3 regions of the Streptosporangium heterodermiicola genome follow, and region 1 is predicted to be linked to each of the others. Evidence: riboswitches for the same ligand, from Rfam matches in the RefSeq annotation. Region 1 holds a riboswitch; each other region holds the start of a gene.
What was found. A riboswitch is a leader RNA that binds a small molecule or an ion and turns the genes downstream of it on or off. The one in region 1 is predicted to bind cobalamin.
Positions count from the first base shown of each region.

Region 2: it holds a riboswitch for cobalamin, as region 1 does, so the genes downstream of both, cobN (cobaltochelatase subunit CobN) here and ACSC1Q_RS06665 (uroporphyrinogen decarboxylase/cobalamine-independent methonine synthase family protein) in region 1, are expected to answer to the same signal.
Region 3: it holds a riboswitch for cobalamin, as region 1 does, so the genes downstream of both, ACSC1Q_RS04710 (ribonucleoside-diphosphate reductase subunit alpha) here and ACSC1Q_RS06665 (uroporphyrinogen decarboxylase/cobalamine-independent methonine synthase family protein) in region 1, are expected to answer to the same signal.

Region 1 covers NZ_JBPJSR010000002.1:640,564-643,832, forward strand. Annotated here, with positions in the region: gene ACSC1Q_RS06655 (helix-turn-helix domain-containing protein) at 1-971, shown strand, start outside; gene cutA (divalent-cation tolerance protein CutA) at 1,036-1,371, opposite strand; cobalamin riboswitch at 1,599-1,811, shown strand; gene ACSC1Q_RS06665 (uroporphyrinogen decarboxylase/cobalamine-independent methonine synthase family protein) at 1,919-2,269, shown strand; gene ACSC1Q_RS06670 (HNH endonuclease) at 2,726-3,269, shown strand, end outside.
Region 2 covers NZ_JBPJSR010000013.1:237,468-240,736, reverse strand. Annotated here, with positions in the region: gene cobN (cobaltochelatase subunit CobN) at 1-1,522, opposite strand, end outside; cobalamin riboswitch at 1,659-1,831, opposite strand; gene ACSC1Q_RS27290 (ferredoxin-like domain-containing protein) at 1,878-3,269, shown strand, end outside.
Region 3 covers NZ_JBPJSR010000002.1:194,735-198,003, forward strand. Annotated here, with positions in the region: gene ACSC1Q_RS04705 (tripartite tricarboxylate transporter substrate-binding protein) at 192-1,184, shown strand; cobalamin riboswitch at 1,189-1,390, shown strand; gene ACSC1Q_RS04710 (ribonucleoside-diphosphate reductase subunit alpha) at 1,507-3,269, shown strand, end outside.

The sequences.
Region 1 (3,269 bases):
GGGAAATACGCATATCGCCCAAAGTGGAGGAGTCCGTGGAACGCAGGGAATTTCTGGCAGCCGCCGCATCCGTTATCTTCGTTCCTTCTACCAGTGCGAATCCCTATCAAGACCCCAACTATGTGAACACGTTGGCTACGTCACTTGCTCGCAGCCGCTATGAACTTGGCGGAATTCCCCTCATGTCGCGTGCGTCAAGTCACATGCAGCACGTTGACAGAGTATTGAAAGACGTCAGCGAGCAGCCCCTGCAAAAAGCGGTTTCTGAACTCATGTATCAGGTCACCCTCGTTCTGTATGACGCAGGCAAGCTTGCCCAGGCCGACCGGACCGGTGGAATCGCGCTTGACCTCGCACTCCGAGCCCAGGACTTCAAGAGCCAGGCCCGCGCGTACGACAGCCTGAGCCGGGTCAGTCTCTACCGAGGTGATCACGCCCGAGGAGTCACCTACGCCCAGCGAGGACTACTGGTCCCGGACATCACCAGCAGCCAGCAGGCATCTTTGAACATGCGCCTTGGGCGCTCCCTTGCGCTCATACCGGAGCAGAAAGCAGCGTCCCGGAACGCGCTTGATCGCGCGCTCAACGTCGGAGGGCTTTCCCCCTTCGGAGAGGCCGCCTTGGCGGGTGACGTCGGCATAGGGCTGAGCCACCTTCGCGAGTACGGGGAAGCCGGAACACTGCTGAACGAAGCGGCCAGCACGATCGGGCAATGGTCACCGCTTTTCCGAGCACAGTACCTGGGACGGCAGATACAAACGGCGCTGAGGGCTTCCGACCTGTCTTTCGCAGCCGATCGGATGAACGAACTGGCGCGAGCGCTCCCGTTCGTCGCTTCGGCGAGAGTCAACAAACGGGTTCACGAAATACTCCGAGCGTCCCTCAAATGGAACGCCACCCCGGAGGTACGGCAGGCGCGCGAACACCTGCAATCCATGATTTCCCCTGAAGCGTCATCACCCGCCGTATGACATCGGGTCTCATGGCGTGCCCGTTCTTTCGGAATCCTGCGGACAGTGGTGATGGGTTGCAGATTCAGTCCTGTCCAGGAGGGGGCGCCGTCTTCTTGCTCAGCCATTCCAAGTAAGGGGTCGAACCACCGTCGATCGATGTGAAGGTCACCTCGGGATTGTTCCACGGATGCTCGGATATCAAATGTGATTCCAGGTCCGGGTAGCGCTCCACGGTCGTCCTCAGGAAGATCTGCCACTCTTCCCCTTCGCCCGTTTTCCCCTCATGCCAGAAAACAGACTGTGCAGGTCCGAGGACTTGGCCCGATGCTGCCAATTTCGCACGGATGGCAGATCTGAGAAGATTCATCGCCGCATCACGGCTGTCCGCTGTGGTGGAAACCTGAAGGTAGCCAGTCATGCGGTCAAGCCTAGATCAACTCCCCCGGATCCGGTACGGAAGAGCGAAGACGGCTTCCGGGTGCCTGGAACGCATCTTTATGAAGTCCCTCCACTTCACGATGAGCCCGTTCTTTGGCGGCCTTGCGGACAGTGGTGATGCGTTGCCGTGCCGGCTCAGTTGTCAGTGGCCGCTTCCGGCGTAGCGCTGCTCGGCCAGGGGGAGCGTGATCTCTTCGGCAGGCGGGTTATGCTCGTGGCGCGGTTGGTTCTCCCGGGGCCGTGGTGGTGCCGGGAGTCGTAAGAGGGAACCCGGTGTGATTCCGGGACTGCCCCGCAGCGGTGAGTGGGAACGAACGCCGTCATTGGCACTGGGTGTGTGTGCATCTGGGAAGCGACGGTCAGTAGGAAGTGTGTAGGACGCCCGCGAGTCCGAAGACCTGCCAGTCGCTCGTGCGCCGTCCGGTGTGCGGTGATCCGTGGCCTCGTGGGAGGGCCTGGGATGCGTCTTTCGCATGTCCTCGCTCGTGGCTGTGGGTCGGCATGGCATGAGCCGAGGGAAGGACGCCATGAGCAAGGTCACCACGACCGTTTTGGGGTACCCGCGTATCGGGGGCCGTCGCGAGTTGAAGCGGGCGACGGAGGATTACTGGGCCGGGCGCACGGACGCCGCCGGTCTGAGAGAGACGGCCGCTGGTTTGCGGCTAGGGGTGTGGCGGGAGTTGTCGGGGGCGGGGTTGGATGGGGTGCCGTCCAACACGTTCTCGTTGTATGACCAGGTGTTGGACGCGATCGCGTTGGTGGGTGCGGTGCCCGAGCGGTTTTCCGGGGTCGCGGACCCGTACTTCGCGATGGCCCGCGGCGCCGAGGGGGTCGCGCCGCTGGAGATGACCAAGTGGTTCGACACCAACTACCACTAGTTCAGTCGCAAAGGCAACTATTCACGGGGGAGCGGTCGGCGTAGCAGCTCATTGAGCGATCGATGCTCTGAGCTGCCGGGACGTCTGGGCAACCGGCCATGTAGGTCCCTGAGTTACATGATCGAGATCGCGTTGGCGGGTCGATCCGCGAGGACTTTCATTACAGGGTCAAGGCAGTCCGCCTGCGGCGGCCTGCGCGCGTCGGGCGGTCGCTGGCCGCGCTGCGGCTCTTCGGCCGGTCGCGACCAGCGCCACCCACGCGCTATCCCGCTTGGTAGCCGGACAGCTAAAGCTCAAGGACCTGCCCGCGTTTAGTCATTTAGTAAGTCCGATTTGCGGTTAGAGTACGGACCTTAATCTCCTACCTCATGGCAGCCTCACCCAAAGCTGTTCCGCCGACCTCACCTGGTTAGCGTTGCCTCCTTTGCTGTCGGTGTGCATCGTTAGCATGCGGTTATGAGCACGAAGCGACCTGCTATACCCCGTGATCTACGACGACGCGTCCTCATCGAGGCTGGCCATCGCTGCGCAATCCCGACCTGCCGTGCCACGCCGGTAGAGATCGCACATATCATCCCGTGGGCAAAAGCAAGAAAGCATGAATTCAAAAACTTAATCGCCCTATGTCCAAACTGCCACACACGATTCGACGACCCAAATAACCCTCTCGATCGCAAGGCTATGCGGCAATACAAGGCCAACCTTAACCCGCTTTTGTTTAATTTTGGAGGGAGATCTGATCAGATCGCGCTGGCCTCTTCCTATCAGGAGTTCAGGGCAAACTTCGCTGCTTGGGTTTTTTCCACACAAGCGCTCGGCGCCGCGAAGGCGAAAGCGAATTCCTCCGCCGAAAAAATCGCAGAGCTCAGAAGAGAATCAATCGAACGATTTGCGGACGCCATGGTTTCGTCTATAAGTTTTAAGTTAGTCTGGGAAAATACCAAGGTGCCCGAAATTGCCGGAACGATCATATGTCATGTCGCCGATTGGTCTGATGAAA
Region 2 (3,269 bases), on a different contig from region 1:
CGCCGAAGCCGTCGGCCAGCCAGCGGTAGGCGGCCAGGTAGTGGTGGCTGGGCGGCAGGTCGGGGTCGTGGTAGATCGCGATGGGGTTCTCGCCGAAGCCGCGCGGCGGCTGCACCATGACCACCACGTTGCCGGAGCGCAGCGCGGCCAGCACGATCTCGCCCTCCGGGTCGCGCGACCTGTCCACGAACAGCTCGCCGGGTGCCGGGCCCCAGTGCTCCTCCATCCGGGCGCGCAGGTCCGCGGGGAGGGTGGCGTACCACTCGGCGTACCGGCTCGCCGCGATGCGCACCGGGTTCCCGGCGAGCTGCTCCTCGGTGAGCCAGTCCTGGTCCTGCCCGCCCGCGGCGATCAGCGCGTGGATGAGCGCGTCGCCGTCCTGCCCGGTCACCCCGGGCAGCTCGTCCTCGGCGCCGATGTCGTACCCGCGCTCGCGCAGCGCGGCCAGCAGCCGCACCAGGCTGGCCGGGGTGTCCAGGCCGACGGCGTTGCCGATGCGGGCGTGCTTGGTGGGGTAGGCCGACAGCATCAGCACCAGCCGCCGCTCGGCGGGCGGGATGTGCCGCAGCGCGGCGTGCCGCACCGCGATGCCCGCCACCCGCGAGGCCCGCTCGGGGTCGGCCACGTAGACGGTGAGCCCGTCCTCGTCGATCTCCTTGAAGGAGAACGGCACCGTGATGATCCGCCCGTCGAACTCGGGGATCGCGACCTGGGTGGCGGCGTCCAGCGGGGACAGGCCGTCGTCGTTCTCCTCCCAGGAGGCCCGGCTGCTCGTCAGGCACAGGCCCTGCAGGATCGGCACGTCCAGCTCGGCGAGCGCGCCGACGTCCCAGGCCTCGTCGTCCCCGCCCGCCGACGCGGTCGCCGGGCGGGTGCCGCCCGCGGCGAGCACGGTCACCACCAGGGCGTCCACCGTACGCAGGACCTCCACCAGGCCGGGCTCGGCGGTGCGCAGGGAGGCGCAGTACACCGGCAGGGCCCGCGCGCCCGCGTCCTCGATCGCCGAGCAGAGCGCCTCGACGAAGGCCGTGTTTCCGGCCACGTGGTGGGCCCGGTAGTAGAGCACCCCGACGACGGGCCCGTCCTGGTCGCGCGCCTCGCGCTCCAGCGTCCCCCACGCGGGGGTGGGCTCGGGCGCGGCGAACCCGTGGCCGGTGAGCAGCAGCGTGTCGGACAGGAAGTGGTGCAGCTCGGTCAGGTTGGCCGGGCCGCCGTGGGCGAGGTAGGCGTGCGCCTCGGCGCAGACCCCGCCGGGCACGGTGGACAGCTCCATCAGCTCGGCGTCGGGCGCCTGCTCGCCGCCGAGCACGACGACGGGCCGGGGACCGGCGAGCAGGGCGTCCAGCCCCTCCTCCCAGGCGCGGCGCCCGCCCAGCAGGCGTACCACGACCAGGTCGGCGCCCTCCAGCAGCGGCGGGAGGTCGGCTGCGGCGAGCCTGGCGGGGTTGCCGAGCCGGTAGTCGGCGCCGCTCGCGCGGGCGCTCAGCAGGTCGGTGTCAGAGGTCGAGAGCAGGAGGATCACGCGCCACACTCCAGGAGAGGCAGGGCGGTACGGCCCAGGGACGCCACGGCGTGGCGGGGGAACGGCGATGTCACGGTGTCGCGGGGGAACGGCGAAGAGCGCACGGAGCTTCCTCCCTCGGGGTCCTCGCCCCGGGTCGTCGTCGGCCGCGACGGCTGGAGTCTCCTGGCTCCCGGATCGGTGCTCACCCCGGCCTTCCCGCCCGTCGTCGGACAGTGGCCCGGGTGGGGTTCGCTCCCCGGTTACAGTGGCGGGACCGCGCCGGAATCACACCGGCTTCCTCCCTTTGCCGTCGCCACCGATGACACTACGGCAGTCCGGTTCGTTGCAAGAAACTGGCGTTAACATCCTTCGAGTGTCCATTGCCGACTTTTCCGGACGATCACGACTCGACGCGTGCCCCGGGGCGCTCCAGGTCCATGCCGCCGCGGACGGCGGCCTGGCCCGCGTCCGCGTGCCCGGCGGCCGTCTCACCCCCTCCCAGCTGCGCGAACTCGCCGAGGCCGCGTCGACGTACGGCGGCGGCGTCATCGAGCTGACCTCCCGGGCGAACGTCCAGGTACGCGGCCTCGGCCCGGAGGATCCGGACGGCGACGCGGGAAGCGATACGGAGAGCGATACGGGGAACGGGTTCGCCGCGCGGATGGCGAGGGCGGGCCTGCTGCCCTCGGCGACGCACGAGCGGATCCGCAACATCCTCGCCTCCCCGCTGACCGGACTGGACGGACCGGCCCGGCTGAACAGACCGAGCGGACCGAGCGGACCGAGCGACCTGAACGGCCTGAACGGGCCAAGTGGCATGGACGCTCCGGACCACCCGGACCGTTCAAGCCATCCAGGCCAGCCAGGCCATCCAGGTCGTTCAAGCCGTTCAGGTCATCCGGAAGGCGGCGGGGTCGTCGACGTCACACCGCTGATCGGTGAGCTGGACCGGCGGCTGTGCGCCAGCCCCGCCCTCGCCGCCCTGCCGGGGCGGTTCATGTTCGCCCTCGACGACGGCCGGGGAGACGTGGCCGGTCTGGGCGCGGACGCCGGGATCCTGCCCACGGGGCCGGACGAGGCCGCGCTGATCCTCGCCGGGACCGACACCGGCCTGCGCGTCCCGCTGGACGGAGCCGTGACCGCCCTGCTCGCCGCCGCCGAGGCGTTCCTCGACGAGCTGGCCACCCGGGACGTCACCGCCTGGCGGATCGCCGAACTCCCCGGCGGCCCCTCCCTGATCGCCGCTCGCGTGCGAACCGCCCTCGACCTCCCCGGTACGACGCCCTTCGACCCGGTAAGGCTGCGGGTCGTACCCCTCGGACCGGTCGGCGTCATCGGGAGCACGAACGGGACAGGGAGCGAAACCGGTGCCGGAGGCGAGGCGGGCCCGGGAAGCGGCACCCGAAGCGACACCGGGGGCGGCGTCAGGAACGACATCGAGAGCGGCACCGGAGATGGCATCGGAGACGGGAACGGCGACGACATCGGGGACGACATCGGCGACGAGGTCGCGCGGGTCGCGCTCGGGGTGGCGATCCCACTGGGACGGCTGACCTCCGCGACGGCACTGCTGCTCGCGGACGCCGCCTCGGGCGGGGAGATCCGGCTCACGCCGTGGCGTGGCGTGGTCCTGCCCGGCCTGGACCGCGCCGAGGTCGCGGGCACGGCCGCCCGCCTGGAGGCCGCCGGGCTCGTCGTCGATCCCGCCTCTCCGTGGATCGGTGTGACGGCCTGCACCGGCCGCCCCGGCTGCGCCAAGTCCCTG
Region 3 (3,269 bases), 450 kb from region 1:
CGGATCCTGTGAAGCGATCGTCTCCGATATCCGGATTTTTGGTGTCTTTTCCGGTGGTCCGTGATCGAGTGCGGACCACCGGAAGTTCCGGCATACCCCACTTCATCACGGAAAGTGATGGGTAGGTAACCTGTGGAATAGGGGGTTCTTGGGGGGAAGGGGCGCTTATGCGCCGTAGGGGGTTTTTCGCATTGGCGGCGGGGGCCGTGCTCGTCGCGGGGTGCGGCACGGACGGCGCCGCCTCCGCGGTGAAGCGCCTGTTCCTCCTCGAACCGACCGCCGACGGCCACGGCTGGGACGGCATCGCGGGCAGGCTGGCGACCGTCCTGGTCCAGTCGGGACTGGTGAGCACCGCGATGGCCGTCGAGCGGGAGGGGGCCCTGGGCTCCGCCCCGCGCGACGCGTTCGGCGCCTTCCGCGGCCCCTTCGCGCGCGAGGGCAGGCTGCTCGTCACCTCGATGCCGATGGTGGCCGCCGCGGAGATCGCCAACACCGCGGCCGTGGTGAACGCCGCCACCCCCATCGCCCGCCTGGTCGGCGACTGGGCGGTCCTGGTCGTCCCCTCCGGCTCCAGCCTGCGTACCTTCGAGGACTTCGTCGCGCGGCTGCGGCGCGACCCCGCGAAGCTGACCGTCGGCGGCCGGTCGGAGGGCGGCTCCGACCACGTGCTCTACGGCATGATCGGCAAGTGCCTCGGGGTGGACACCCGGCTGCTGGAGTACGCCGGATACCTCACCCCCGAGGACGCCGCCGACGCGCTGCACGCCGGTGGGGTGGCGGCCCTGCTGGGGTCGGCGCGCGCCCTGCGGCCCGAGATCGCCGCGGGCCGCCTGCGGCCCCTGGTGGTCTCCTCCGGCGGCCGGATCGACGGGATCGACGCCCCGACGCTCATGGAGGTCGACGTCCGGCTGGAGTACAGCGACTGGTGCGGCCTGCTGGGGCCCAAGGACATGAGCCCGGGGGACCGGGACGCCGCGATCGCCCTGTGCGACGGTATCGACGCCACGCCGCGCTGGCGTGCCCTGTGCGCGTCCCACGGCTGGAGCCGGGTCTACCTCAGCGGCGACGAGTTTCGCCAGTGGCTCTCCACCGAGACGGCCCGCACTCGCGGTGTGCTTCACGAGCTCGGGCTGCTGAAGTCGTCCGACACAACTTGTTGGGGTAGTTGCGTCAGACGCCCCTAGATGTAGGATCCTGCTCGTTGCTGGTTCGCCCCGCGAGGGGCGAGGCAAGAGGGAACCCGGTGAGATTCCGGGACTGCCCCGCAGCGGTGAACGGGAACGAAAGCCGTCATTTGAGCACTGGGTGAGTCATGCCCGGGAAGCGACGGCCGGTAGGCGTGTGTGGTGTGCCCGTGAGTCCGAAGACCTGCCGGTGACGTGATTGTCCAGGGCCTCGTGGGAGGGCCCGCGGAACGAGGCGATCCGGCGTGCCCGGGATCGCTCGCGGACGCGTGCCCATCCGGCGGAGCCGTACGGGGAAGTCCGATCGAGCGAGGGGCACTACGTGACACAGGCATTGGCGGAGACCGCGGCGGGTACCGCGACGGGCGATGGCGACGTGGAGAATGTCGCGAATGCCGGAAACACCGGGAACGTCGGGAACGTCGGGAACGCGGTGTCGACCGCGACGGGCGGCGTCGGGAACGCCGGGATCGCGACGGACAACGGCGATGTCGAGAATGCCGCGAATGTCGAGAATGCCGCCAGCGCGTTGGACGGGCGCAGGCTGGCCATCGACGAGGCCGCCGCACGGGTGATCACCGATCCCGCCAACTCCAGGGTCGCCGCCGCGATGCTGGCCGGGCTGATCGCCGACGAGGCCGCCGGGCACGGCGTCCGTGACTTCTCCGAGTCCGTCGCCGCGACCCACGAGGCGGGGCTGATCCAGGACGGGCTCGCGGAGTTCGTGGCCGCCCACGCCGGGGTGCTGGACGCGTTGATCGACCCGGAGGCCGACGCCAGGTTCGAGTACTTCGGGCTGCGTACCGTCTATGACCGCTACCTGCTGCGCCACCCGAGGACCCGCAAGGTCCTGGAGCGCCCGCAGCACTTCTTCCTCCGGGTGGCCTGCGGCCTGTCCGAGACCGTCGAGGAGGCCGCCGAGCTGTACGCGCTCATGGCAACCCTGTCCTACCTGCCCAGCTCGCCCACGCTGTTCAACTCCGGCTCGCGCAGGCCCCAGCTCTCCTCGTGCTTCCTGCTCGACTCGCCCCGCGACGAGCTGGAGTCCATCTACGACCGCTACGGGCAGGTCGCGCGGCTGTCGAAGTACGCGGGGGGCATCGGGATCGCCTGGACCAGGGTCCGCTCGCGGGGCTCGCTGATCCGGGGCACCAACGGCCACTCCAACGGCATCGTGCCCTGGCTGCGCACGCTCGACTCCAGCGTCGCCGCGGTCAACCAGGGCGGCCGGCGCAAGGGCGCGGCCTGCGTCTACCTGGAGCCCTGGCACGCCGACGTCGAGGAGTTCCTGGAGCTGCGCGACAACACCGGCGAGGAGGCCCGCCGCACGCACAACCTGAACCTGGCCAACTGGATCCCCGACGAGTTCATGCGCCGCGTCGAGGTCGACGGGGTCTGGTCGCTGTTCGACCCCAAGGAGGTCCCGCACCTCACCGACCTGTACGGCGCCGCGTTCGACGACGCCTACCGGGCCGCCGAGGCCGAGGGCCGGTTCACCCGGCAGATCCCCGCCCGCACCCTGTACGGGCGGATGATGCGCACGCTCGCCCAGACCGGCAACGGCTGGATGACCTTCAAGGACGCGGCCAACCGGACCTCCAACCAGACGGCCAGGCCGGAGAACGTCATCCACCTGTCGAACCTCTGCACCGAGATCCTGGAGGTCACCGGCGACGCGGAGACCGCCGTCTGCAACCTCGGCTCGATCAACCTCGCCGCCCACCTGGCCGAGGGTTCCTCCGAGGACGGGATCGACTGGGCCCGGCTGCGCGCGACCGTCCGCACCGCCGTGCGGTTCCTCGACCGCACCATCGACCTGGGCTTCTACCCGACCCCCGAGGCGGAGGCGGCCAACCGGAGGTGGCGCCCGATCGGGCTCGGCGTGATGGGCCTGGCCGACGTGCTGTTCGCGCTGCGGCTGCCGTTCGACTCGCCGCGCGCCCTGGAGCTGTCCACCAGGATCTCCGAGGAGATCGCGCTCGCCGCGTACCGGACCTCCTCCGACCTGGCCGTGGAGCGGGGCCGCCACCCCTCGTACGAGGAGACCAGGGCCGCCGACGGGGTGCTGCACCCCGACCACTACGG